One region of the Streptomyces vilmorinianum genome, then DNA from elsewhere that is predicted to be linked to it. Evidence: riboswitches for the same ligand, from Rfam matches in the RefSeq annotation. Region 1 holds a riboswitch; each other region holds the start of a gene.
The links. Region 1 has a riboswitch for cobalamin ahead of FDM97_RS10605 (cobalamin biosynthesis protein). Riboswitches for the same ligand answer to the same signal wherever they lie in the genome.
Positions count from the first base shown of each region.

Region 2: linked by a shared signal. The riboswitch ahead of cobN (cobaltochelatase subunit CobN) and the one ahead of FDM97_RS10605 (cobalamin biosynthesis protein) in region 1 are both predicted to bind cobalamin.
Region 3: linked by a shared signal. The riboswitch ahead of FDM97_RS16085 (energy-coupling factor ABC transporter permease) and the one ahead of FDM97_RS10605 (cobalamin biosynthesis protein) in region 1 are both predicted to bind cobalamin.
Region 4: linked by a shared signal. The riboswitch ahead of FDM97_RS28905 (ribonucleoside-diphosphate reductase subunit alpha) and the one ahead of FDM97_RS10605 (cobalamin biosynthesis protein) in region 1 are both predicted to bind cobalamin.

Region 1 covers NZ_CP040244.1:2,272,995-2,279,902, reverse strand. Annotated here, with positions in the region: gene FDM97_RS10620 (alpha/beta hydrolase) at 1-967, opposite strand, end outside; gene FDM97_RS10615 (inorganic phosphate transporter) at 1,385-2,641, shown strand; gene FDM97_RS10610 (hypothetical protein) at 2,654-2,875, shown strand; cobalamin riboswitch at 3,009-3,149, shown strand; gene FDM97_RS10605 (cobalamin biosynthesis protein) at 3,185-4,147, shown strand; gene FDM97_RS10600 (cobyric acid synthase) at 4,144-5,691, shown strand; gene FDM97_RS10595 (putative cobaltochelatase) at 5,882-6,908, shown strand, end outside.
Region 2 covers NZ_CP040244.1:171,996-178,903, reverse strand. Annotated here, with positions in the region: gene FDM97_RS36250 (suppressor of fused domain protein) at 1-169, shown strand, start outside; gene FDM97_RS36245 (suppressor of fused domain protein) at 176-406, shown strand; gene cobN (cobaltochelatase subunit CobN) at 419-4,090, opposite strand; cobalamin riboswitch at 4,130-4,264, opposite strand; gene FDM97_RS00840 (cobalamin biosynthesis protein CobG) at 4,332-5,870, shown strand; gene FDM97_RS00835 (precorrin-8X methylmutase) at 5,867-6,526, shown strand; gene FDM97_RS00830 (precorrin-2 C(20)-methyltransferase) at 6,523-6,908, shown strand, end outside.
Region 3 covers NZ_CP040244.1:3,427,408-3,434,315, forward strand. Annotated here, with positions in the region: gene FDM97_RS16070 (ATP-binding cassette domain-containing protein) at 137-985, opposite strand; gene cbiQ (cobalt ECF transporter T component CbiQ) at 982-1,731, opposite strand; gene FDM97_RS16080 (energy-coupling factor ABC transporter substrate-binding protein) at 1,738-2,103, opposite strand; gene FDM97_RS16085 (energy-coupling factor ABC transporter permease) at 2,100-2,807, opposite strand; cobalamin riboswitch at 2,837-3,032, opposite strand; gene FDM97_RS16090 (PTS-dependent dihydroxyacetone kinase phosphotransferase subunit DhaM) at 3,107-3,511, opposite strand; gene dhaL (dihydroxyacetone kinase subunit DhaL) at 3,508-4,122, opposite strand; gene dhaK (dihydroxyacetone kinase subunit DhaK) at 4,128-5,120, opposite strand; gene icmF (fused isobutyryl-CoA mutase/GTPase IcmF) at 5,226-6,908, opposite strand, start outside.
Region 4 covers NZ_CP040244.1:6,258,617-6,265,524, reverse strand. Annotated here, with positions in the region: gene FDM97_RS28915 (MarR family winged helix-turn-helix transcriptional regulator) at 1-137, shown strand, start outside; gene FDM97_RS28910 (ribonucleotide-diphosphate reductase subunit beta) at 199-1,212, opposite strand; gene FDM97_RS28905 (ribonucleoside-diphosphate reductase subunit alpha) at 1,212-3,587, opposite strand; cobalamin riboswitch at 3,714-3,838, opposite strand; gene FDM97_RS28900 (GNAT family N-acetyltransferase) at 3,891-4,394, opposite strand; gene FDM97_RS28895 (YbdD/YjiX family protein) at 4,496-4,693, opposite strand; gene FDM97_RS28890 (carbon starvation CstA family protein) at 4,756-6,908, opposite strand, start outside.

The DNA.
Region 1 (6,908 bases):
CGTCGGGGCCGTGGAAGACGAGCGTCGGCACGCGCAGGCCGGCCGGGTCAGCGGCCGCCTGGAGGCGGTCGCCGTGCAGCCCGGTCCTGCCCTGGGCGGCGCGGACGGCGAGCGGCAGCAGCGGGCCGGGGACCCGACGGGCGGCGGCGAGGTTGCGCAGGGTCGCCTCCCAGTCGAGGACCGGGGAGTCCAGGACGAGGCCGCGGATCACGTCCCGTACGCCGGAGTCGGCGGCGGCGTGCAGGGCCATCGCGGCGCCCGTCCCCCAGCCGTGCAGGACGACGTGCTCGGCGCCCTCGCGGACGGCGTGGCGGAGGGCGGCGTCGACGTCGCGCCACTCGGAGTCGCCGAGGTGGCCGAGGCCGTCCGGCGGCGGGGGCGCGCCCTCGTCGCCGCGGTAGGCGAGGCAGAGGACCGGGATCTGCCGGCGCGCGAGGAAGGGGACGAGGTTGAGGGGGTGCCGGCGGGTGGTGCCGAGGCCGTGCAGGGCGATCACCCAGGTGGCGCGCGGGCCCGGGACGAACCAGGCGGGCAGGTCGCCGAGCTCGCCGGGGATCTCGATGTCCCGGTAGTCGACGCCGAGCGCGGTGCGCGGGGTGCCGGTGTGCAGCTCGGGGGTGAGGCGGACCCGGTCGCCGGGCTCCAGGGCGCCGTGCTCGACCCGCTCCAGGCGGCGCACGACCGTGTCCGCGGTGTGCGGGACCCGGTCGAGGACGGGGCCGATGACCGCGTGGACGCCGGGGCCCTCGATCCCGTACGTACCGGGGCGCAGGGAGGCGAGGCTGCGGGTGAGGGTGACCCGGCCGGGACTCGTGTCGTGCACGGTGAGCCGGGGGTCGCCGGGCAGGGGCCGTCCGGACGGCGCCCTGAGGGCGGCGTCGCTGGCGTACCGGCCGGCCGCGATCGCGGCCGCGCCGACACCGAGCAGGGTGGTGACGGCCGCTGCCGTCTTCGTAGCCGGGCGCACGGTCCCAGTGTCGGCAGGGTGCGGGCGGGCTGCCACCCGGCGGGAGCCACCGGAAGCCGGCGGAAGCCGCCGGAAGCCGCTTCCGTGGGTCGGCCGGGAGGGGCCCCGGCCCCTCCTTGGGAGTGACGTGGATCTCTTCCACGGGTCCCCCGGTCGGCTGACAGATGCCGCGCCCGGTCCACGGACTGACACGGGGCGAGGCCGGAGGAAGCGGAGGAAGTCGTATGTGTGCCGCAACCGCACGGCTTACCCGTGGTTGCACGGTGCCCACATCGTGGACAGTCCCCCTCCGGAGGCCCTAAGCGGAATCACCGGACCCCGGATAGGGACACCATGCCGCCCGCCTCAGTTCACCTTCCGTTCACTCAGGTTGCCTACGTTCGACGAGCCACTGACGTCGAACGATTGCCTGGGTAAATGGAACACATCACGCTGCTGCTCGCGATTGTGGTCGTGACAGCTCTCGTGTTCGATTTCACGAACGGTTTCCACGACACCGCCAACGCGATGGCGACGACCATCTCGACCGGTGCTCTCAAGCCCAAGACGGCGGTGGCCATGTCCGCCGTGCTGAACCTGGTCGGCGCGTTCCTGTCGGTGGAGGTTGCCAAGACGATCTCCAAGGGACTCGTCAATGAGGAGGGCATCCAACCCGAAGTCATCCTCGCCGCGCTCGTCGGCGCGATCCTCTGGAACCTGGTGACCTGGCTGGTCGGACTGCCGTCCAGCTCCTCCCACGCCCTGATGGGCGGCCTCATCGGCGCGACCGTCGCCTCCATCGGCGTCAGCGGCGTCAACGGCGGGACCGTCATCAGCAAGGTGCTCATCCCGGCGGTCGCCGCCCCCCTGGTCGCCGGTCTGGCCGCGATGTTCGCCGCCCGCCTGACGTACCGCCTCGACAAGAAGGCCGACAAGAAGACGACCGAGAAGGGCTACCGGGCCGGTCAGATCGCCTCCGCCGGTCTCGTCTCGCTCGCCCACGGCACCAACGACGCCCAGAAGACCATGGGCATCATCACCCTCGCCCTGGTCGCCGGCGGCATCATCGCCCCCGGCTCCAACCCGCCGGTCTGGGTCATCGTCTCCGCCGGTACGGCGATCGCGCTCGGAACCTACCTCGGCGGCTGGCGCATCATCCGCACGATGGGCAAGGGCCTCACCGACCTCCAGCCGCAGCAGGGCTTCGCCGCCCAGACCAGCGCGGCCACCGTCATCCTGGCCTCCTCCAGCCTGGGCTTCTCCCTCTCGACCACGCACTCCTGCTCCGGCGCCGTCATGGGCGCGGGTCTGGGCCGCAAGGGCGGTGTCGTCCGCTGGTCGACCGCCACCCGGATGTTCGTCGCCTGGGGCCTGACCCTGCCGGCCGCGGCCCTTGTCGGGGCCGGCGCCGAGTACGTCGCCCGTCAGGGCGACTGGGGCGTCTACGCCGTCGCGGCCTTCCTGGTCGCCTCGTGCGTCGCCATCTGGGTCGTCTCCCGCCGCCAGGTGGTCGACCACACCAACGTCAACGACGTCGAGACCGAGCCCGCGGGCGTCGTGACCACCGCCATCGCGGCCGTCACCCCGCCGCCGGCCGGCACCGTCGCCGCCGTCGCGGACGAGGACCTGAAGACCACCATCCCCTCGCCGGCCCCCGCGGACCCGGCAGCCCCCGCAGCCTCGGCCGCGGTGTAAGGAACGAACGACATGAAGATCGACTGGGCAGCTCTCGGCTCCGTCTTCGGAGTCAGCCTCGTGGCGACCGTCGCCCTCGTGGCCCTCTTCACCCTCGGCATCGTCGGCCTCTCCAAGCAGGAGCAGGCCGCCGCCCAGGGAGGCTCGGCCACCCTGGCGCGCACCGGCGCGTACGCCTGCTTCGCGCTGTGCGCGGCGGCCGTCGCGTACGGCATCTATCTCATCGTGGCCTGACGGCACACGCTCCGACGGCCGGGCGGGCCGCACCTTCGGGTGCGGCCCGCCCGGCCGTCGTTCGTAGGCACCGCCCTGGCGCTGTGTGGTGCTTCGCACACTGTCTCACCGCAGGTCAAGGGTGAGTTGACGGGTGTTCGCACAGCGTGGTGGACTGCCGAGGCCATTTACGGCGGCAGAAGAGGAAGCCCGGTGCGAATCCGGCGCGGTCCCGCCACTGTGACCGGAGCCTTCGGGCCCGGGAGTCAGGAACTCTCACCGCCGGTCACGTCGAGCCAGGGCGCGGACCCTGAGTGAGGACACAGCGCCATGCCCGGCCGCAGTGCAGCCACAGGTGTATTCGCGTACGGCGCCGCCGCCGGTCTGGCCGCGGACCTGCTCGTCGGCGACCCACGCCGCGGCCATCCGGTCGCCGCGTTCGGACGGGCCGCGGGTGCGGTCGAGAAGCTGCTGTGGCGCGATCACCGCGGCTGGGGCGCGCTGCACACCGCCGTCTGCGTCGGGGGTGCGGCGGGGGCCGCCGCGCTGGCCGCCCGTACCGTACGCGACCACCCCCGGGCCTCCGTCGCGCTGACCGCCGCCGCCGTCTGGGCCGTCGTCGGGGGGACGACCCTGGGCCGGGAGGCCCGCGCCATCGGCGGGGCCCTGGAGGCCGGCGACCTGGACGTGGCCCGCGAGCGGCTGCCCCATCTGTGCGGGCGCGACCCGCAGGCCCTGGACGGTCCGGCGATGGCCCGCGCGGTCGTGGAGTCCGTCGCCGAGAACACCTCCGACGCCGTCGTGGGCGCCCTGGTCTGGGGCGCGGTCGCGGGCGTGCCGGGCCTGGTCGGCTTCCGGGCCGTGAACACCCTGGACGCGATGGTCGGCCACAAGTCCCCGAAGTACCGCCGCTTCGGCTGGGCCTCGGCCCGGCTCGACGACGTGGCCGGCTGGCCGGGTGCCCGGCTGACCGCCGTACTCGCGACGGTGGCGGGTGGCGACCCGCGGGGGGCGCTGCGCGCGTGGCGGGCGGACGCGGCGAAGCATCCGAGCCCCAACGCGGGCCCGGTGGAGGCCTCGTTCGCGGGGGCGCTCGGCGTACGGCTCGGGGGGACGCTCTCGTACGGCGGCCGGGTCGAGCACCGGCCCGTCCTGAACGGCGAGGGCCGGGCCGTGGAGGTCGGGGACATCGAACGGGCGGTACGGCTCTCCCGGTGGGTGACCGGGCTGACCCTGGCCGCCTGCGTGGGCGGCCGGATGATCGCGAGCGCGCTGAAGCGGAGGAACGTATGAGAGGCGGGGGGCTGCTGGTCGCGGGGACCACGTCCGACGCGGGCAAGAGCGTCGTCACGGCGGGCATCTGCCGCTGGCTGGTCCGGCAGGGCGTGAAGGTCGCCCCGTTCAAGGGCCAGAACATGTCCCTGAACTCCTTCGTCACGAGGGAGGGCGCGGAGATCGGCCGGGCGCAGGCCATGCAGGCGCAGGCCGCGCGGGTCGAGCCGACCGCGCTGATGAACCCGGTGCTGCTCAAGCCGGGCAGCGACCGCTCCAGCCAGGTCGTCCTCATGGGTAAGCCGGTGGGCGAGCTGAGCGCCCGCGGGTTCTTCGGGGGGTCTGGGGGGTCGTCCCCCGGGAAAAGGCTGCACGGGGGGCGGCAGAAAGAGCTCTTCGAGCCGGTTCTGGCGTGCCTGGAGGAGCTGCGGGGCACGTATGACGCCGTGATCTGCGAGGGGGCGGGCAGTCCGGCCGAGATCAATCTGCGGCGCACGGACATCGTGAACATGGGCATCGCGCGGGCGGCGAAGCTGCCGGTGCTCGTCGTCGGCGACATCGACCGGGGCGGGGTCTTCGCGCAGTTCTTCGGTACGACGGCGCTGCTCGCGCCCGAGGACCAGGAGCTGATCGCGGGCTACCTGGTGAACAAGTTCCGGGGCGATGTGACGCTCCTCGAGCCGGGCCTGGACATGCTGTACGGGCTGACCGGGCGCCGCACCTTCGGTGTGCTGCCGTACGCGCACGGACTCGGCATCGACGAGGAGGACGGGCTGCGGGTGTCGATGCGCGGCGCCGTCCGCGAGTCGGTCGTGGCGCCTCCGGTCGGAGAGGACGTGCTGCGGGTCGCGGTGTGCGCCGTGCCGCTGATGTCCAACTTCACGGACGTGGACGCGCTGGCGGCCGAACCGGGCGTGGTCGTGCGGTTCGTGGACCGGGCCGAGGAGCTCGTCGACGCGGACCTGGTGGTCGTGCCGGGGACCCGGGGGACGGTGAAGGCGCTGGCGTGGCTGCGCGAGCGCGGTCTCGCGGACGCGCTGGCCCGGCGGGCGGCGGAGGGCCGGCCCGTACTCGGCATCTGCGGCGGCTTCCAGGCGCTCGGGGAGCGGATCGAGGACGAGGTCGAGTCGAAGGCGGGCACGGTGGACGGCCTCGGACTGCTGCCCGTCCGGGTCCGGTTCGCGGCCGAGAAGACCCTTTCCCGGCCGGTCGGCGAGGCCCTCGGCGAGCGCGTCGAGGGGTACGAGATCCACCACGGCGTCGCCGATGTGGCGGGCGGGGAACCGTTCCTGGACGGTTGCCGGGTCGGTGCGGTCTGGGGCACCCACTGGCACGGCTCGCTGGAGAGCGACGGCTTCCGCCGGGCGTTCCTGCGGGAGGTCGCGGCGGCGGCGGGCCGGCGCTTCGTACCGGCGCCCGACACCTCGTTCGGCGCGCTCCGGGAGGAGCAGCTGGACCGGCTCGGCGACCTGATCGAGGAGCACGCGGACACGGACGCGCTGCTGCGGCTGATCGAGCGGGGCGCGCCGACGGGGCTGCCGTTCGTGCCGCCGGGTGCGCCGTGAGTGGGGGCGTGGCGAAGCTGCGCGGGGGGTGCGCCCGGCCTGCGGCCGGGCCGGGGTTCCCACCCGCACCACCCGTGCAGGTAGGGCAGCAGAGGTGCGAGTGGCCCTTGTGGGGCAATACCCGCCGTCGACGGCTGCGGGCCGTCCCGGATCTACGCGAGCGTCAGCTATCTGAAGGAGTGACCACCCGATGAGCACCCGGTATCCGTTCACCGCCGTCGTCGGTATGGACGACCTGCGCCTCGCGTTGCTGCTCAACGCGGTGAGCCCGGCGGTGGGTGGTGTCCTCGTACGCGGCGAGAAGGGCACCGCGAAGTCGACCGCCGTGCGGGCGCTCGCGGACCTGCTGCCCGGGGTGCCGGTGGTCGCCGGCTGTCGCTTCAGTTGTGACCCGGCCTCGCCGGACACGGGCTGCCCGGACGGGCCGCACGAGGCCGCCCCGGCCGACACGCGCCCCGCGCGGATGGTCGAACTGCCCGTCGGTGCCTCGGAGGACCGGCTCGTCGGCGCGCTGGACATCGAGCGGGCGCTCGCCGAGGGCGTGAAGGCCTTCGAGCCCGGGCTGCTCGCGGACGCGCACCGCGGGATCCTGTACGTCGACGAGGTCAACCTCCTCCACGACCACCTGATCGACCTGCTCCTCGACGCCGCCGCGATGGGCTCCTCGTACGTCGAGCGCGAAGGCGTCTCCGTACGGCACGCGGCCCGGTTCCTGCTGGTCGGCACGATGAACCCCGAAGAGGGCGAGCTGCGGCCCCAGTTGCTGGACCGCTTCGGTCTGACCGTCGAGGTCGCGGCCTCGCGCGAGCCCGAGCAGCGAGTGGAGGTCGTACGGCGCCGGCTGGCGTTCGACGACGACCCGGCCGCGTTCGCCGCCCGCTGGGCGGACGAGGAGACCGCGCTGCGGGACCGCATCGTCGCCGCGCGCGCCCTCGTGCCGCAGGTCGTGCTCGGCGACGCGGCGCTGCTCCAGATCGCCGCGACCTGCGCCGCGTTCGAGGTCGACGGGATGCGCGCCGACATCGTGATGGCCCGCACCGCGACCGCGCTCGCCGCGTGGGCGGGGCGGACCGAGGTGACCTCCGAGGACGTACGGCAGGCCGCGCTGCTCGCCCTCCCCCACCGCAGGCGCCGGAACCCCTTCGACGCGCCGGGGCTCGACGAGGACAAGCTCGACGAGACGCTGGAGCAGTTCAAGGGCGGGGACGAGGGCGACG
Region 2 (6,908 bases), 2.1 Mb from region 1:
GTACGTCACCATCGGATGCTCCCCGGGGGAGCACCCCCGACTGGAGTTCCTGATGACGGCGCCCGTCTCCGACCCGCGCTTCGCCGACCTGCTCGCCATGGCGGTCGCCTACCACCGGGACCCGGCGGACTACCCGCTGGACCTCGGCCACAGCCTGCCGATTGGCTAGCCCTGGCTGCCCGGCTCGGCGTGCACCCATCTGCTCGTCAGCCTGCCGTACCTGCACGGCCCCGACCTGGAGCACTGCCCGCTGCCCGGCGGCGGACACGCCCGCTTCCTGTGGCTGCTCCCGGTGACGGACTCCGAGATCGCCTACCGCCGCGCGCACGGGACGGAGGCGCTGGAGCGGCTCTTCGACGAGGCGGGTGTCAACCCCGTCGATCCGCGCCGCGCCCCCGTCGCGTAACCCGCGGCCGGGTCAGCCCTCGGCGCCGTCCTCCAGGTCGCCCTCGGTCTCCAGGAAGACCTGGCGCAGGGCCGCCAGGGTCTGCGGGTCCGGCTTCTCCCACATGCCGCGGGACTCGGCCTCAAGGAGACGCTCCGCGATGCCGTGCAGGGCCCAGGGGTTGGCCTCCTTCAGGAAGGCCTGGTTCTCCGGGTCCAGGACGTACGTCTCCGTGAGCTTGTCGTACATCCAGTCGGCGACCACACCCGTCGTCGCGTCGTAACCGAAGAGGTAGTCGACCGTCGCCGCCAGCTCGAACGCGCCCTTGTAGCCGTGGCGGCGCATCGCCTCGATCCACTTCGGGTTGACCACCCGGGCGCGGAAGACCCTCGACGTCTCCTCGACCAGGGTCCGGGTGCGGACCGTCTCGGGGCGGGTCGAGTCGCCGATGTACGCCTCCGGGGCCGTGCCCGTGAGCGCGCGGACGGTCGCCACCATGCCGCCGTGGTACTGGAAGTAGTCGTCGGAGTCGGCGATGTCGTGCTCGCGCGTGTCCGTGTTCTTCGCGGCGACGGCGATCCGCTTGTACGCCGTCTCCATCTCCGAACGCGCCGGGCGGCCTTCCAGACCGCGGCCGTACGCGTAGCCGCCCCACACCGTGTACACCTCGGCGAGGTCCGCGTCCGTGCGCCAGTCGCGCGAGTCGATCAGCTGCAGGATGCCCGCGCCGTACGTGCCCGGCCGCGAGCCGAAGATACGGGTGGTGGCCCGCCGCTCGTCGCCGTGCTCGGCCAGGTCGGCCTGCGCGTGCGCCCGTACGTAGTTCTCCGCGGCCGGCTCGTCCAGGGACGCGGCGAGCCGTACGGCGTCGTCGAGGAGCCCGATGACGTGCGGGAACGCGTCCCGGAAGAAGCCCGAGATGCGCAGCGTGACGTCGATGCGCGGACGGCCCAGCTCCTCCAGGGAGATCGGCTCCAGGCCGTTCACGCGACGCGAGGCGTCGTCCCAGGTGGGGCGGATGCCAAGGAGGGCCAGCGCCTCTGCCACGTCGTCGCCCGCCGTGCGCATCGCGCTCGTGCCCCACAGGGACAGACCGACGGAGGTCGGCCACTCGCCGTTGTCGGAGCGGTAGCGCTCCAGGAGGGAGTCGGCGAGCGCCTGGCCGGTCTCCCACGCGAGGCGGGAGGGAACGGCCTTGGGGTCGACGGAGTAGAAGTTCCGGCCGGTCGGCAGCACGTTGACCAGACCGCGCAGCGGCGAGCCCGACGGGCCGGCCGGGACGAAGCCGCCGTCCAACGCGTGCACGGCGTGGGTGAGTTCGTCGGTGGTGGCGGCGAGCCGGGGCACGACCTGCTCGCAGGCGAAACGCAGGACGGCCGCGACGTCGTCCGCCCGCGCGTCGGCGGCCGCGGGCACGCCGTCGGCGCCGGGCGCCGGGGCCAGGCCCCGCGCCACGACGGCCGGAACCGCCGCCGCGTCCCAGCCGGCCGCCTCCATCGCCTCGACCAGCGCCCGCGCCGTCGCCTCCGCCTCGTCGGCGGTGGCCCGGGTCGCGGCCGACTCGTCCAGGCCCAGCGCCTCGCGCAGACCCGGCAGCGCCTGCGTGCCGCCCCAGATCTGCCGGGCGCGCAGGATGGAGAGGACCAGGTTCACCCGGGCCTCGCCGGTCGGCGCGCCGCCCAGCACATGCAGACCGTCTCTGATCTGCGCGTCCTTGACCTCGCAGAGCCAGCCGTCGACGTGCAGCAGGAAGTCGTCGAAGCCGTCGTCCTCGGGGCGGTCCTCCAGACCCAGGTCGTGGTCGAGCTTCGCGGCCTGGATCAGCGTCCAGATCTGCGCGCGGATCGCGGGCAGCTTGGACGGGTCCATCGAGGAGATCTGCGCGTACTCGTCGAGCAGCTGCTCCAGGCGCGCGATGTCGCCGTAGGAGTCGGCGCGCGCCATCGGCGGCACCAGGTGGTCGACGAGGGTCGCGTGCACGCGCCGCTTGGCCTGCGTGCCCTCGCCCGGGTCGTTGACGAGGAACGGGTAGATCAGCGGGATGTCGCCGAGCGCCGCGTCCGGGCCGCACGCGGCGGACAAGCCCGCGTTCTTGCCCGGCAGCCACTCCAGGTTGCCGTGCTTGCCGAGGTGGACCATGGCGTCCGCCCCGAAACCGCCGTCCTCGGCGCGCGCCGCGATCCAGCGGTAGGCAGCCAGGTAGTGGTGGGAGGGCGGGAGATCGGGGTCGTGGTAGATCGCGATCGGGTTCTCGCCGAAGCCGCGCGGCGGCTGGATGAGGATCAGCAGGTTCCCGCGGCGCAGGGCGGCGAGGACGATATCGCCTTCCGGGTCGCCTTCGGCGGTACGGGACCGGTCCAGGAACATCTCGCCGGGCGCCGGACCCCAGTGCTCCTCGACCTGCTCACGGAGCTCCTGCGGCAGGGTCGCGTACCAGCGCTTGTAGTCGGCGGCCGGGATACGGACCGGGTTGCGGGCGAGCTGCTCCTCGGTGAGCCATTCCTGGTCGTGGCCGCCTGCCTCGATCAGGGCGTAGATCAGCTCGTCGCCGTCGCCGGAGACCAGGCCGGGGATCTCGTCCTCGGGCCCGAAGTCGTACCCCTCCTCGCGGAGGCGGCGCAGCAGCGCGACGGCGGAGGCGGGGGTGTCGAGACCGACCGCGTTGCCGATACGGGAGTGCTTGGTCGGGTACGCGGAGAGGACGAGCGCCAGCTTCTTCTCGGCGTTCGGGATGTGCCGCAGGCGGGCGTGGCGGACGGCGATCCCGGCGACGCGGGCGGCGCGCTCGGTGTCGGCGACGTACGCCGGGAGGCCGTCCTCGTCGATCTCCTTGAAGGAGAACGGGACGGTGATGAGCCGGCCGTCGAACTCGGGGACGGCGACCTGGCTGGCGGCGTCCAGCGGGGAGAGACCCTCGTCGTTCTCCTCCCAGGCGGAGCGCGAGCCGGTGAGGCAGAGCGCCTGCAGGATCGGTACGTCGAGGGCCGCGAGCGCGCCCGCGTCCCAGGCCTCCTCATCGCCGCCGGCCTGCGCCTCGGCGGGCTTGGTGCCGCCGGCGGCGAGGACGGTGGTGACGATCGCGTCGGCGGACCGCAGGGTGTCGAGGAGCTCCGGCTCGGGGGCGCGCAGGGAGGCGACGTAGAGCGGCAGGGCCTGGGCGCCGGCGTCCTCGATCGCCTCGCAGAGCGAGCCGATGAAGGCGGTGTTCCCGCTCATGTGGTGGGCGCGGTAGTAGAGCACGGCGACGGTCGGGCCGTCGGTCCGCCTCGACTCGCGCTCCAGCGGGCCCCAGGTCGGCGCGGCGGCCGGGGCCTCGAAGCCGTGGCCGGTGAGCAGCACGGTGTCGGAGAGGAACCGCGCCAGCTGCTCCAGGTTGTCCGGGCCGCCGTGCGCGAGGTAGGCGTGGGCCTCGGTGGCGACGCCGACGGGGACCGTGGAGGTCTCCATGAGCTGGGCGTCCGGGGCCTGTTCCCCGGAGAGCACGACCAGCGGCCGGCCCGCGGCGCGCAGCGCGTCCAGGCCCTCCTCCCAGGACCGCAAGCCCCCGAGGAGGCGTACGAGAACGAGGTCGGCGCCGTCGAGAAGGCCGGGCAGCTCGTCGAGCGTGAGGCGGGAGGGGTTGGCGAACCGGTACTCGACCGGGCCGCCGGCCGCGCGGGCGCTGAGCAGGTCGGTGTCGGAGTGCGACAGCAACAGAATTCGCATGCGAGCGCAGGCCTTCCTCGGGGTTGTCCGCGCCCCGGGTGGTCGTGTGGACGGCGGGAGTTCCTGACTCACCCACCCCGTCTCCGGGCCGGGCTCACAGTGGCGGGACCGCGCCGGAATCTCACCGGGCTTCCTCCCCGGGGTCCTGGGACCCCATGCCGATCTGCATAGTAGAGCGTGGCCCCGGCGGGCCGGGGGGTTGGCCGGATCACACCCGGTGGCCGCCCGGATCCACGTGGGTATGCTCGCCGCCATGCCGCCCACCCCACCCACAACGCCCAACCGGGGCGAACCTCTCATAAGGGACCGTGGCGACGCCTGCCCCGGGGCGCTGCGCCTGCACCCCGCCGACGACGGCCGCCTGGCCCGACTGCGCCTGCCCGCAGGCCTGCTGACGGCTCATCAGGCCGAGGTCCTGGCCGCCGCGGCCGAGGCCCTCGGCGACGGACAGGTCAGTGTCACCTCCCGGGGAAACGTGGAGCTGCGCGGCCTCGGCGAGGGCTGCGGGGCGGAACTGGCGCGACTTCTCGCGGAAGCCGGCCTGCTGCCCTCCACGACCCATGAGCGGGTCCGGAACGTGGTGGCCTCGCCGACGGCGGGCCTGGACGGACTCGGCTTCGGCGACGTGCAGTTGTGGGCCCGCGAACTGGACGCGCTGCTGTGCGCGGAGGACTGGACGGCATCCCTTTCCGGCCGTTTCCTGTTCGTTCTGGACGACGGCCGGGGGGACGTGGCGCAGCTCGGCGGAGATGTGACCTTGATCGCAGCGGGGGCCTGTGCGGCCGGCGGCGACGGTACGGACGGGGCCCAGACCCCGGACGGACCGGACGGACCGGACGGACCAGGCGCCTCGGGCGCGGCGGGGGCCTGTGAGGCCGGCGGCAAGGGTTCGGACGGGGTCCGGACGCCGGACGGGCCGGATATCGGCGCGACAGCGACAAGCAGGCCGGGAGGCCGCGAAGCGAGCGAGCCCGCGCCGGGCGCGGCAGGGCCGGCGCGGCCGGATCGGGTCGCCTCGCCGGGCGCCCCGGGCACCGGCGCGTACCTCCGCGTGGGCGCCCAGGTCTTCCGGATCGCCGCCGCCGACGCCCCCCGCGCCGCGCTCGCCGCCGCCTCCGCCTTCCTCGCCGCCGCGCGGGACGCCGGGAACGGTGCCTGGCGGGTACGGGAGCTGCCCGAGGGACACGAGCCGGACCTGGCGGGGGCCCTCGCCCGGGCCGGGATCGCGGCGGAGCCCGTACCGGGGGCGGAAGTCCCGCACGGAGGACCCCCGGCACCCGGGCCCCTCGGCACCACCGCCCTCCATGTCCTCGCGCCCCTCGGCCGCCTCACCGCCGCCCAGCTGCGCGCCCTGCTCCCCGCCGACGAGGTACGGCTCACGCCCTGGCGCGGCGCGGTCGTCGTCGGGACCTCGGTCGGCGTCGGGACGGCCGGGGACCGGCTGGCCGAGCTGGAGTCGTACGGTCTGATCACCCGCCCCGACTCCCCCTGGGCCGGCGTCAGCGCCTGCACCGGACGCCCCGGCTGTGCCAAGTCCCTCGCCGACGTCCGCACGGACGCGAGCCCCGGCCCGGCGCCCGGACTCCCCGTCCACTTCTCGGGGTGCGAGCGGCGCTGCGGTCACCCGCACGGCACCTGGGTCGACGTCCTCGCCACCGCCGACGACACCTACCTGGTGAACGGCGCGCCCACCTCCCGTACAGACCTCCACGACGCGGTCGCAACGGCCCGCACCACCGCCCGCACCACCGCCCGCACGACCGCCCGCACAACGAGATGAGCGAGAACGACACGATGTTCGACTACGAGAAGGACGGGGCGGAGATCTACCGCCAGTCCTTTGCCACGATCCGTGCCGAGGCGGATCTGGCGGGCCTGCCCGCCGACGTCGCCCAGGTCGCGGTCCGCATGATCCACGCCTGCGGCATGACCGACCTCGTACGCGACATCGCCTACTCGCCCCTGGTCGTCTCCCGCGCACGCGCCGCGCTGCGCGCCGGTGCGCCGATCCTGTGCGACGCGCAGATGGTCGCGAGCGGCGTCACCCGCAAGCGGCTGCCGGCCGACAACGACGTGGTCTGCACGCTCTCCGACCCCTCCGTGCCCGCGCTCGCCGCCGAACTCGGCACCACCCGCAGCGCCGCCGCCCTCGAACTGTGGCGCGACCGCCTCGAAGGCTCCGTCGTCGCCATCGGCAACGCCCCCACCGCCCTGTTCCGCCTCCTGGAGATGATCGAGAAGGGCGCCGGACGCCCGGCGGCCGTCCTCGGCATCCCGGTCGGCTTCATCGGCGCCGCCGAGTCCAAGGACGCGCTGGCGGACCGGGGACAGGAGCTGGACCTCGACTACCTCGTCGTACGGGGCCGGCGCGGCGGCAGCGCGATGACCGCCGCCGCGATCAACGCCATGGCGACCGAAGCGGAGATCCAGGCATGAGCGGGAAGCTGTACGGCGTCGGCCTCGGGCCCGGCGACCCGAACCTGATGACGGTCGCGGCCGTGAAGGCCATCGAGTCGGCCGACGTCGTCGCGTACCACTCGGCCCGCCACGGCCGTTCCATCGCGCGCTCCATCGCGGCGGAGCACATCCGCGAGGACCACATCGAGGAGCGGCTGATGTACCCGCTCACGGTGGAGACCACGGACCACCCCGGCGGCTACCGGGGCGCGCTCGACGACTTCTACGAGGAGGCCTCGGCCCGCCTCGCCGCCCACCTGGACGCGGGCCGCACGGTCGCCGTGCTCGCCGAGGGCGACCCGCTCTTCTACGGCTCGTACCAGCACATGCACAAGCGGCTCGCGCACCGCTACGACACCAC
Region 3 (6,908 bases), 1.2 Mb from region 1:
CCGCCGAGTCCACTCGTTCGGAGCCACGCGAGCCACGCGAGCCACGCGAGCCACCGGGGCGGCCGCGTGCCCGTGATGACGGACACGACAGCCGCAAGCCGCAAGCCGCAAGCCACCAGCCGCCAACCGCCAGGCGCTAGGCGCTCCGGGGCGTAGCGGCCCAGCGGTCCAGGTCCTCCGCCGTGCGCGGGCCCTCCGCGTCCGCGTCGAGCAGGCCGTGCGCGCGCAGCAGACGCGTCACCGCCATGCCCCACGGGCGGCGCAGCCGCGCCGCGTCGAGCAGGGCGTCGTCGGCGAGCAGTTCCTCGATCGGTCCCGTCCGCAGCCCCTCCGGCGAGAGCACGGCGGCCTCGTCCGCCCAGCGCAGCGCCAGGTCGACGTCGTGCGTCGCCATCACCACCGTCGTGCCCGACTCCCGCAGCCGGCCGAGCACGTCGAGGAGCCGCTCCTGGCCGTGCGGATCGAGCCCGGCCGTCGGCTCGTCCATGATCAGGACCCGCGGACGCATCGCCACCGCCCCCGCGATCGCCGCCCGCTTGCGCTGTCCGTACGACAGGAGATGGGTCGGCCGGTCCTCCAGGGCCACGATGTCCAGCGCCTCCAGCGCCTCGCGCACCCGGAGCCGTACCTCCTCCTCCGGCAGCCCCAGGTTCATCGGCCCGAACGACACGTCCTGGCCCACGGAGGCGGCGAAGAGCTGATCGTCCGGGTCCTGGACGACCAGCTGCACGGTCGTCCGCAGCCGGGTCAGGCCCTTCCGGTCGTACGACACGTCCTCACCGTCCAGGCGCAGTGCGCCACTGCCGCAGCGCAGACCCCCGCTCAGCAGCCGCAGCAGCGTCGTCTTGCCGCTGCCGTTGCGCCCGAGCAGAGCCATCGCCCGGCCCTCAGGCACGCCGAAGTCGATGCCGTCGAGGACGGCGGGCCCGTCCTCGTAGGCGAACCCGGCTTTCACCAGTTCCACGACAGGCGGCGGAACACTCACGGCAGGGACCTTTCCAGTACGAGGGTGAAGGCGACGAGACCGGCGAGGAGGCCGGCCGTGGAGGCGAGGAACCGGCCCGACACCGGGGCCTGGGGCACCAGGACCCGCAGGGTCCCGTCATACCCCCGCCCGGCGAGCCCGGTCTGCAGGCGCTGCGCCCGGTCGAAAGCGCGCACGAACGCCGTCGCGCCGAGCCCGGCGAGCGAGCGCCAGGTCGCCGCCCGGGTGGTCAGTCCGAGCCGGGCCGCCTGCGCCTGTCGGATTTTGGATATCGCATCCAACAGAAGGAAGCTGATCCGGTACATCACCAGCGCCACATCCACCACGGGCGCCGGCACCCCCGCCCGTACCAGACAGGGCAGCACATCCGAGACGGGTGTGGTGAACGCGAACAGCAGCACGCCGAGGGACGCGGCCGAGGTCCGCAGCAGCAGCTCACCCGCGTGGACCGGGCCGTCGGGCGCGAGGGCGACGAGCCCCCGTGGACCGCCCACCTCGAACAGCAGCGGGATCGCGCCCGTCACACAGAAACCCAGCGGGATGCGGAACGCACGCCAGAGCTGACGCCCCGGCACACCGGCCGGACCCAGCAGCACGGCGAGGGTGGCCGCGGCGACCAGGACGGCACCCGGCCACGGCGGCAGACAGACCGCGCACAGGGTCAGACCGAAGCCGAGCACGGCCTTCTCGCAAGGGTGACGGCGGCGCCAGCGACTGCTGTGCGCCGCCGCGTCGATCGGCAGCACCGGCGGTTACTCGTCGCCCGCGGTCACGACGGGCGCCTTCGCCCCCGCCTCGGCCGCGGTTGTCGCCGCCGCACGGGCCTCGCCCTGCCTGCGACCGCGCCGCAGACCGAAGTAGTACGCGAGGACACCGGCGCCGATGGCCGCCTGCAGGGAGAACAGCGCCGACTCGATCTCACCGGACGGCGGCTCGTACAGCGGGCTGAACCACGGCTCGTAGTCGGGGTCGATCTCGGTGATCGCCGCCTCGGCCTGCCCGTCCGCGCCGGTGAACGGCTCCTCCTTGTCGTCACCGAGGCCCAGCGCGAGCGGCAGCACCGCCAGCGCCACCACCACGAGCAGCAGCAGCGCGTTGATCTTCGCGTTCCGGCTCATCGGGCGCTCGCCTCCGTCGTGTCGGTCTTCCTGCCCTTCCCGGCCGGGAGCAGGACCCCGAGCCGGGTCAGGTCGCTCTTGCTGGACTGCCTCAGCAGACGCATCACGAGCACCGTCAGCAGACCCTCGCTGACGGCGAGCGGCAGCTGCGTGACGGCGAAGATCCCGCCGAACTTGGCGAGCGCGCCCAGCACGCCACTGCCCGGGTCCGGGAACGCCAGCGCGAGCTGCACGCTGGTGACGCAGTACGTGGAGAGGTCGGCGACGAACGCACCGAAGAACACGCTCACCATGAGCGGCACGTCGAAGCGGCGCAGCAGCCAGTACATACCGAAGCCGGCCCACGGCCCGACGATCGCCATCGAGAAGACGTTGGCGCCGAGGGTGGTGAGCCCGCCGTGGGCGAGCAGCAGCGCCTGGAAGAGCAGCGTGATGGTGCCAAGGACCGCCATCACCGGCGGCCGGAACAGGATCGCGCCCAGACCCGTACCGGTGGGATGCGAGCAACTGCCCGTCACCGAAGGGATCTTGAGGGCGGACAGGACGAACGTGAACGCGCCGGAGGCGCCGAGCAGCAGCGTGGACTCCGGGTTGGCCCTCACCTCACGGGTCAGCGCGCGGACACCGTGGACGACGAAGGGAGCGGACGCGACTCCCCAGGCGGCCGCGTGCACAGGGGGCAGATACCCCTCGGCTATATGCATGGTGGGAAGACCCTCTCCAGCACCTCGTGGATGGACAACGCGCCTTGGCCGGTCTCCTGGCTGACGGGTCATGCCGCCGCGGCTCCGCCTTCCCACACCGCCGCGGTCTCCCGCGGCGGTCCAGTGGCTGCCCCGAAGGGCCGGAGCCGGACTTCCCGATCACAGTGGCGAGGGCCGCACCGGTATCGCACCGGCTTCCCGTACACCAAGGCCCTGCGACATTAGTGGGTTGACCAGGCACATCACAACACGGGTGCCCTCGGGCACGGGCTGTGACGGGCGCCTGAGGGGCTCCTCCCTCACACCTTGCGGTACGCGTACGCCTCCGAGGCGGCCGCCACGACCGCGTCCAGGTCCCCGCCGGCGCTCGCCGTGACGAGCGCAGCGACGGCTCCCTCGACGAACGGGGCGTCCACGAGCCGCGACCCCTCGGGCAGTTCGTCCTCCTCGGCCAGGAGCGCCTTGACGGTCAGGACGGCGCTGCCCAGATCGACGAGCAGGGCCACACCGGCACCCCCGTCGACCGACTTCGCCGCCTCGGCGATCAGCTCCGAGCTGGTGCCGAGACCCCCGTCGGGGGTGCCTCCGGCGGCGGCGACCGGTGCGGTCGCCCCGCCGCCCGCGAGCCCCCGGGCGAGGGAGGCGACGGCGTCGGCCACGGCCGCGCTGTGCGAGACCAGAACGATGCCCACCTGTCCGCTCACGCGTCCGCCACCTCCGCGAGAGCGCCGATCAGCAGCGCCGACGAGGTGGCCCCTGGGTCCTGGTGGCCGATGGAACGCTCACCGAGATAGCTCGCCCGGCCCTTGCGCGCCTGGAGAGGTACCGTCGCGAGGGCGCCCCGATCGGCCGCGTCCCGGGCCGCCGCGAAGGACTCGCCCAGCGCCTCGGCCGCCGGAACGAGCGCGTCCAGCATGGTCTTGTCCCCGACCTGGGCCCCGCCGAGCTGGGCGACCGCGGCGACCCCCGCGGTGAGCGCCGCCGCCAACTCCGGCAGCGTCACCGCCGGGGCCTCGCCGAGGCTCTTCCCGGTGCGGCGCAGCAGCGTTCCGTACAGCGGCCCGGACGCACCGCCGACGGTCGAGATCAACTGCCGCCCCGCGACGACGAGTACGGCCCCCGGTGTCTCCGGCGGCTCCTTGCCCAGTACGTCCGTGACGGCGGCGAAGCCCCGCTTCAGGTTGGCGCCGTGGTCGGCGTCGCCGATCGCCGCGTCGAGCTCCGTGAGACGGTCGGCCTCACGGTCGACGACGGCGGCGGCGCGGGTCAGCCAGCGGTGGAAGAACGCGGCGTCGAACTCGGTCACTTCGGACACTCCTCTCACCGGCCCCAGCGCAGGGCGGGCGTCTGAACCGGCGCGTCCCACAGCCGCAGAATCTCCTCGTCGGCCTCGCAGAGCGTCACCGAGCAGCCGGCCATGTCGAGCGAGGTCACGTAGTTGCCCACCAGGGTCCGGGCGACCGGCACCCCACGCTCCGTCAGGACCCGCTGGACCTCGGCGTTGAACCCGTACAGTTCGAGCAGCGGCGTGGCCCCCATGCCGTTGACGAGCGCGAGGACCGGCCCGGACGGCCGCAGGTCGTCCAGTACGGCGTCGACGGCGAAGTCCGCGATCTCGCGCGAGGTCATCATCGGCCGCCGCTCCCGCCCGGGCTCGCCGTGGATCCCGATGCCCAGCTCCAGCTCACCCGCGGGCAGGTCGAAGGTGGGACTTCCCTTCGCAGGCGTGGTGCAGGCGCTGAGCGCCACACCGAAACTCCGCGACCGCTCGTTCACCCGCCGCGCGATCGCCTCCACCCGCTCCAAGGGCGCGCCCTCCTCGGCCGCGGCCCCGGCGACCTTCTCCACGAACAGCGTGCCCCCGGTCCCGCGCCGCCCGGCCGTGTAGAGGCTGTCCGTCACCGCCACGTCATCGTCGACGAGCACCTTGGCGATCTGGATGCCCTCGTCCTCGGCGAGCTCGGCGGCCATCTCGAAGTTGAGGACGTCACCGGTGTAGTTCTTGACGACGAACAACACCCCGGCCCCGCTGTCCACGGCGGCCGCGGCCCGCACCATCTGATCGGGCACGGGCGAGGTGAACACCTCCCCGGGACACGCCGCCGCCAGCATCCCGGGCCCCACGAACCCTCCGTGCAACGGCTCATGCCCGGACCCGCCCCCGGACACCAGCCCCACCTTCCCCGCGACGGGGGCGTCCCGCCGCAGGACGACGCGGTTGTCGACATCGACGGTGAGCTCGGGATGCGCGGCGGCCATGCCACGCAGCGCGTCGGCGACGACGGTCTCCGGGACGTTGATCAGCATCCTCATGGGTACCTCCTGATGGGCAGGGTGGGGGCCGTTCTCTCTTCAGCTTGCCCACATGCCCATCCGGGACGTCGCACAACCCGCCGCGTGGTCCGGTGCGCGAACCGGTCAGACGTTGCGCCGGTACTGGCCGCCGATCTCGAAGAAGGCCTCGGTGATCTGCTGAAGGGAGCAGACCCGTGCGGCGTCCATGAGCACGGCGAAGACGTTGTCGCCGTTCACCGCCGCGTCCTTGAGCGCGGCCAGGGCCTCGTGGGCCTCGTCGCGGTGGCGGTCCTGGAAGTCCCGTACGCGCTCCAGCTGGGACTGCTTCTCCTCTTCGGTGGCGCGGGCCAGCTCGATGACGCCGGGCTCGGCGGTGTCCGCCTTGGGATTACGGAAGGTGTTGACGCCGATGATGGGCAGGCTGCCGTCGTGCTTGCGCTGCTCGTAGAGCATCGACTCGTCCTGGATGCGGCCGCGCTGGTAGCCGGTCTCCATCGCGCCGAGAACGCCGCCGCGCTCGCTGATCCGCTCGAACTCGGCCAGGACGGCTTCCTCGACCAGGTCGGTGAGTTCGTCGATGACGAACGAGCCCTGGAGCGGGTTCTCGTTCATCGCCAGGCCCCATTCCCGGTTGATGATCAGCTGGATGGCCAGGGCCCGGCGGACGGACTCCTCGGTGGGGGTGGTGACGGCCTCGTCGTAGGCGTTGGTGTGCAGGCTGTTGCAGTTGTCGTAGATGGCGATGAGCCCCTGCAGGGTGGTGCGGATGTCGTTGAAGTCCATCTCCTGGGCGTGCAGGGAGCGCCCGGACGTCTGGACGTGGTACTTCAGCTTCTGGGAGCGCTCGTTGGCGCCGTACTTCCGCTTCATCGCGACGGCCCAGATCCGGCGGGCGACCCGGCCCAGTACCGAGTACTCCGGGTCCATGCCGTTGGAGAAGAAGAACGACAGGTTCGGGGCGAAGTCGTCGATGTGCATGCCCCGGGCCAGGTAGGCCTCGACATAGGTGAAGCCGTTGGCCAGGGTGAAGGCCAGCTGGCTGATGGGGTTCGCCCCGGCTTCGGCGATGTGGTAGCCGGAGATGGACACCGAGTAGAAGTTGCGGACCTTGTTCGCGATGAACCACTCCTGGATGTCGGCCATCATCCGCAGGGAGAACTCGGTGGAGAACAGACAGGTGTTCTGGCCCTGGTCCTCCTTCAGGATGTCGGCCTGCACCGTGCCGCGTACGTTCGCCAGCGCGCGCGCACGCAGCTCCGTCGCCTCCTCGGGCGACGGGTCGCGGCCCTCGGCGGCGCGGAACCCCTCGATCTGCTGGTCGACGGCGGTGTTGAGGAAGAACGCCAGCACGGTGGGTGCCGGACCGTTGATCGTCATCGACACCGAGGTCGTCGGCGCGACCAGGTCGAAGCCGTCGTAGAGCGCCTTCATGTCTTCGAGGGTCGCGACCGAGACACCGGAGGTGCCGACCTTGCCGTAGATGTCGGGACGCTCGTCGGGGTCACGGCCGTAGAGCGTCACCGAGTCGAAGGCTGTGGACAGCCGGGTGGCCGGCTGGCCCTCGGACAGGAGCTTGAACCGGCGGTTCGTACGGAACGGGTCACCCTCGCCGGCGAACATCCGGGCCGGGTCCTCACCGTCGCGCTTGAACGGGAACACCCCGGCGCTGAACGGGAAGTAGCCCGGCAGGTTCTCCCGACGCCAGAACCGCACCAGCTCCCCGTGATCGTTGAACCTGGGCAGCGCGACGCGGGGGACCTTGTTGCCCGACAGGGACTCGCGGGTCAGCTTGGTGCGCAGCTCCTT
Region 4 (6,908 bases), 4.0 Mb from region 1:
ACCAGCGCGCGGCCGAGACCCAGCGGGCCAACCGGGAGCGCGTGCACGCGGGCATCCCCGACGAGGAATACCTGATCACCCTGAAGGTACTGCAGCGCATGATGGGCAACGCGGGCGGAGACGTGTCCCAGGGCTGAGGGTCACGCACAGCCGAGGGCTGCCCGGCACGACGTGCGGGCAGCCCTCAGAGGTGAAGCGTCAGAAGTCCTCGTCGAGGTCCACCGAGCCCTCGACCGCCACCTGGTACGCGGACGGGCGGCGCTCGAAGAAGTTCGTCAGCTCCTGGACGCCCTGGAGCTCCATGAACGCGAACGGGTTCTCGGAGCCGTACACCGGGGCGAAGCCCAGGCGCTGGAGGCGCTGGTCGGCGACGCACTGGAGGTACTCGCGCATCGACTCGGTGTTCATGCCCGGCAGGCCGTCGCCGCACAGGTCGCGGCCGAACTGCAGCTCCGCCTCCACGGCCTCCCTCAGCATGTCGGTGACCTGCTGCTGGAGCGCGTCGTCGAACAGCTCGGGCTCCTCCTTGCGGACGGTGTCCACGACCTCGAAGGCGAAGTTCATGTGCATCGTCTCGTCGCGGAACACCCAGTTGGTGCCGGTCGCCAGGCCGTGCAGCAGACCGCGGGACCGGAACCAGTACACGTACGCGAAGGCGCCGTAGAAGAACAGGCCCTCGATGCACGCGGCGAAGCAGATCAGGTTCAGCAGGAAGCGGCGGCGGTCGGCCTGGGTCTCCAGGCGGTCGATCTTCTCGACCGAGTCCATCCACTTGAAGCAGAACTGCGCCTTCTCGCGGATGGAGGGGATGTTCTCGACGGCGGCGAACGCGGCGGCGCGGTCGTCCGGGTCGGGCAGGTAGGTGTCGAGCAGCGTCAGATAGAACTGGACGTGCACAGCCTCCTCGAACAGCTGGCGCGAGAGGTAGAGGCGCGCCTCGGGGGAGTTGATGTGCTTGTAGAGCGTCAGCACGAGGTTGTTCGCGACGATCGAGTCACCGGTCGCGAAGAACGCGACCAGGCGGCCGATCATGTGCTGCTCGCCCGGCGTCAGCTTCGCGAGGTCGGCGACGTCGGAGTGGAGGTCGACCTCCTCCACCGTCCAGGTGTTCTTGATCGCGTCCCGGTAGCGCTCGTAGAAGTCCGGGTAGCGCATGGGACGCAGAGTCAGCTCGAAGCCCGGGTCGAGCAGGTTCTTCTCGGTGGAGCTCATTACTGGCAGGCCTCGCAGGACTCGGGGTTCTCAAGGGAGCAGGCGACGGCCTCTTCAGGGGTCGCCTGGACGGGGATCGGGGTGGCGGCCACGGTCGACGCCTGGGCCGCGCGGGCGATCCGGGTCGCCGGGCGCGAACGCAGGTAGTACGTCGTCTTCAGCCCCTGCTTCCAGGCGTACGCGTACATCGACGACAGCTTGCCGATGGTGGGGGTCTCCAGGAAGAGGTTCAGGGACTGGCTCTGGTCCAGGAACGGGGTCCTCGCCGCCGCCATGTCGATCAGGCCGCGCTGCGGGATCTCCCACGCCGTCCGGTACAGCTCGCGCACCTCGGCCGGGACCCAGGTGAAGCCCGCCACCGAGCCGTTGGACTCGCGCAGCGCCTCACGGGTCTGCGCGTCCCACACGCCCAGCCGCTTCAGCTCGTCGACGAGGTACGAGTTGACCTGGAGGAACTCGCCGGAGAGCGTCTCGCGCTTGAAGAGGTTGGAGACCTGCGGCTCGATGCACTCGTACACGCCCGCGATCGAGGCGATGGTCGCCGTCGGCGCGATGGCCAGGAGCAGGCTGTTGCGCATGCCGACGGCCGCGATCCGCTCGCGCAGCGCCGTCCAGCGCTCCGGCCAGTTCAGCTCCACGTCGTAGTGGTCGGGGTGCAGGACACCGCGGGCCGCGCGGGTCTTGTCCCAGGCCGGCAGTGGGCCGTTGCGCTCGGCGAGGTCGGCGGACGCCTCGTACGCGGCGAGCATGATCCGCTCGGCGATACGGGTCGACAGCGCGCGCGCCTCGGGGGAGTCGAAGGGCAGCTTCAGCTGGAAGAAGACGTCCTGGAGGCCCATCGCGCCCAGGCCCACCGGGCGCCAGCGGGAGTTGGAGCGGCCCGCCTGCTCGGTCGGGTAGAAGTTGATGTCCACGACCCGGTCGAGGAACGTGACGGCCGTACGGACGGTCGCGTCGAGCCGCTCCCAGTCGATGTCGCCACCGGCCACGAACGCGCCGAGGTTGACCGAGCCCAGGTTGCAGACCGCGGTCTCGCCGTCGTCCGTGACCTCCAGGATCTCCGTGCAGAGGTTGGAGGAGTGGACCGTGTGGCCTGGCTCGGCGGTCTGGTTGGCCGTACGGTTCGAGGCGTCCTTGAAGGTCATCCAGCCGTTGCCGGTCTGGGCCAGGGTCCGCATCATCCGGCCGTACAGGTCACGGGCCGGCATGGTCTTGCGGGCCAGGCCCGCCGCCTCCGCCTTGCGGTACGCGGCGTCGAACTCCTCGCCCCACAGGTCGACGAGCTCGGGCACGTCCGCCGGGGAGAACAGCGACCACTCGGCGTCCGCGTTCACGCGGCGCATGAACTCGTCCGGGATCCAGTGCGCCAGGTTCAGGTTGTGCGTACGCCGGGCGTCCTCACCGGTGTTGTCGCGCAGCTCCAGGAACTCCTCGATGTCCGCGTGCCAGGTCTCCAGGTAGACCGCGGCCGCGCCCTTGCGCCGCCCGCCCTGGTTCACGGCCGCGACGGAGGCGTCCAGCGTCTTCAGGAACGGCACGATGCCGTTGGAGTGCCCGTTGGTGCCACGGATCAGCGAACCGCGGGAGCGGATACGGGAGTACGACAGGCCGATGCCGCCGGCGTGCTTCGACAGGCGCGCGACCTGGTGGTAGCGGTCGTAGATGGAGTCCAGCTCGTCCTGCGGCGAGTCCAGCAGGTAGCAGGAGGACATCTGCGGGTGGCGGGTGCCGGAGTTGAAGAGCGTGGGGGAGGAGGGCAGGTAGTCGAGCCGGCTCATCAGCCCGTACAGCGCCGCGACCTCGTCCAGCGCGCGGGTCGAGTCGTCCTCGGCGAGGCCGGCGGCGACGCGCAGCATGAAGTGCTGCGGGGTCTCGATCACCTTGCGGGTGATCGGGTGACGCAGCAGGTAGCGCGAGTAGAGGGTGCGCAGACCGAAGTAGCCGAAGCGGTCGTCTGCCTTCGCGTCGATCAGCGCGTCGAGCCGGGCGGCGTGCAGCGTCACGAACTCGGCCGTACGGTCGGCGATCAGGCCCTCGCGGTGCCCCACGGCGACCGAGGCGGAGAAGGTGACCGAGCCCTGGCCGGCCGCCTCGTCCGCGATGGTGATCGTCAGGAGCCGGGCGGCGAGCCGGGAGTACGCCGGGTCCTCGGCGATGAGACCCGCGGCCGCCTCGGTGGCCAGCTCGCGCAGCTCCGCCTCGTCCGAACCGGCGTTGCGGCCGCGCAGCGCGGCGGCGGCGACCTTGCCGGGGTCGGTGTCGGGGAGGTCGGCGGTGAGATCGGTCAGGGTCCGCAGAAGCACGGTCCCGGGTCCGTCGCTCTCGTTACCGTCGCTCTCGATCGCTGCGGCCGGATCGGCGGGCGCGATGGTCACGTGGGGGCTCTCCCTCGCTCGGCTCGGGGCCGGCGGGGAGGCGGGCGGCGGGCACCCGTACGCAGGGATGCGCCGCGCCACGGCCCATTCCGCGAGGCCCGGACGTCTGTGGCACCCGGAACGGACGGACCGGGCGCGCTGTCCACAGGTCTTCGGACTCGGCAGGCGTGCAAGTACGCCGAAACCACACCGTTGCGGGACAGTTCCGGATTTCCACCGGATTCCCCTGCGAGGACAGCGAGCATGAGCATACATGTGGGGGGCGCCCCTCGAAGCACCCCCCACATGTTGTGTCGTTGGCGCTCAGAGCTCCAGGCCGTAGGTGAGCAGGGGGTCCATGTCCGGAATCGGCTTCCAGTCCCTTTCGGGGGTGCGGACGAAGCCCATCCGCTCGTAGATCCGGTGCGCTGAGGCCATGCCGGGCTGGGTGGAGAGCCGGATCCGTACACAGCCCTCCAGGGCCCGTGCCCGCTCCACACAGGCCCGTACGAGCGCCTCGCCGACACCCCGGCCGCGCGCGTCCTTCGCGACCGCCAGCATCCGGAACTCCGCCTCGTCGTCGGCGGCGATGTCGGCCCACGGCCGGCCGCCCGGCGTGAAGGTCACCCCGCCCAGGACCGTGCCCGCCGCGTCCACGGCCACGAGCACCTCGGCCTCACCGGCCCGCCGGGCCACGTCGCGCAGCACGTGCAGGTACGTGTCGTCCTCGCCGAAGTCCAGGTGCCCGTCGTCGAGATAGGCCCGCGCCGTGAGTTCGCCCAGAGCGTCGTACTCCTCGGGCCGTACGGCCCTGATGATGATGTCCATCCCGGCAGTCTGCCGCCGGCGCGAACGCGACGGGCCGTCGCGCTCCCCACGAGGAGGAACGCGACGGCCCGTCGATCTGCCGCTGCCGAACCGGAGACGGATCAGCAGCAGCGGAACCCGTCGCGCGGATCCGCCTCCCGCGCGTCGGTGCGGCTGCGCTCGAACTCCCGCCGGGTCATGACCTCGGCGGCCGGGTCGCAGCTTCTGGCGTGGGCGACGTACTTGTCGTACACCGCCTCGCCGGACAGCTCGCGCACGTACCAGCGGACCCGGCTCCACGCGTACCGCAGCAGGCCCACCGCGCCCGCGCCCGTTCCCGCGCCCGTTCCCGCGCCCGTTCCCGCGCTCGTGCTCGCCGGGCTCATGCCGAACCGGTCCCGGCCGGCACGTCGTCGCCGTGGCTCTCGCCGCGCTGCGCGCCGATGGTGCGGAGACCGCCGCCGCTGCCGAGGCCCGCGGCCACCAGCTCGGCCTTCTCCTCCTGGGTCGGGAACATGCCGGCCGGAGCGACCAGCTTCGACTCGGTGTGCGGGACCTCGGAGAGCCGTACGGTCTCAGGGTTGTTGATGGCCTTGAGGCAGACCCGGGCCGCGTCGGCGATGACCACGACGATGAGGATCGCGAAGAGGGCGGAGAGGATGCCGTCGACGGTGGAGTTGGTGACGACGGTGTGCATGTCGTCGAGCGACTTGGCGGGCGGCAGCACCTTGTCGGCGTCGATGCCCGCCTGGTACTTGTCCCGCTGGGCGAAGAAGCCGACCCGCGGGTCCTCCGAGAAGATCTTCTGCCAGCTGGCGGTCAGGGTGACGGCGACGTCCCAGGCGAGCGGGACGCCCGTGACCCAGGCCCACTTCAGGCGGCCGGACTTGATCAGCAGCGTGGTGCAGACGGCCAGTGCCACGGCGGCGAGGAGCTGGTTGGCGATGCCGAACAGCGGGAAGAGCTGGTTGATGCCGCCCAGCGGGTCGTGCACGCCGACCCAGAGGAAGTAGCCCCAGCCGCCGACGACGACCGCGCTGGCGAACCAGACGCCCGGCTTCCAGCTGACCTGGCGGAACGGCTTGTAGACGTTGCCCAGCATGTCCTGGAGCATGAACCGGCCGACACGGGTGCCCGCGTCCACCGTGGTGAGGATGAACAGCGCCTCGAACATGATGGCGAAGTGGTACCAGAAGGCCTTCATCCCGACACCGCCGATGACGGCGGAGAAGATCTCCGACATGCCGAGCGCGAAGGTCGGTGCGCCACCGGTACGCGAGAGCAGGCTCGCTTCCTCGACGTCCTTGGCCGCCTGGGCCAACGCGTCGGGGGTGATGGTGAATCCGAGGTTCGCGACCGCTTCGGAGGCGGACTGGACCGTGGTGCCGACCACGCCGCCGGGGGAGTTGATCGCGAAGTACAGACCGGGGTCGATGATGCAGGCCGCGATCATCGCCATGATGGCGACGAAGGACTCGGTGAGCATGGCCCCGTAGCCGATCATCCGGACCTGGGTCTCCTTCTGGATCATCTTCGGGGTGGTGCCCGAGGAGACCAGGGAGTGGAAGCCCGACAGCGCGCCGCACGCGATGGTGATGAAGACGAACGGGAACATCGAACCGGCGAAGACCGGCCCGTCGCCGCGGGTCGCGAAGTCCGTGACCGCGTCCATCTTCATGGTCGGCAGGGCGATGACGACGCCGAGGGCGAGCAGCGCGATCGTGCCGACCTTCATGAACGTCGACAGGTAGTCGCGCGGTGCCAGCAGCATCCAGACGGGGAGTACGGAGGCCACGAATCCGTACACGACCATCCAGACGACCAGCGTGCCCGGCTCCAGGGTGAAGGTGTCGGCCCAGGAGGACTCGGCCACCCAGCCACCCGCCACGATCGACAGCAGCAGCAGGGCCACTCCGATGACCGAGACCTCGGTGACCCGGCCCGGCCGCAGGACGCGCAGGTACACGCCCATCAGCAGCGCGATCGGGATCGTCATGCCGATGGAGAAGACACCCCACGGCGAGTGGGACAGGGCGTTGACGATGACCAGGGCGAGCACCGCGAGCAGGATGATCATGATGGCGAAGACCGCGATCAGCGCGGCCGCTCCGCCGAACGGTCCGATCTCGTCCCGGGCCATCTGGCCCAGCGACCGCCCGTTGCGCCGGGTGGAGAAGAACAGCGTCACCATGTCCTGGACCGCGCCGGCGAAGATGACACCGACGATGATCCAGATCGTGCCGGGCAGATACCCCATCTGGGCGGCGAGGACCGGGCCGACCAGCGGACCCGCGCCCGCCACCGCCGCGAAGTGGTGCCCGAAGAGCACCCGGCGGTCGGTCGGATGGAAGTCGACACCGTTGTCGAGCCGTTCGGCGGGGGTCGCCCGGGTCTTGTCCACCTTCAGTACGCGCCGCGCGATGAACAGCGCGTAGAAGCGGTAGGCGATCGCGTACGAGCCGAGCGCGGCCGCGAGCATCCAGGCGGCCGAGATCTCCTCGCCGCGGGAGAGCGCGAGGACGCCCCAGCCCGCCG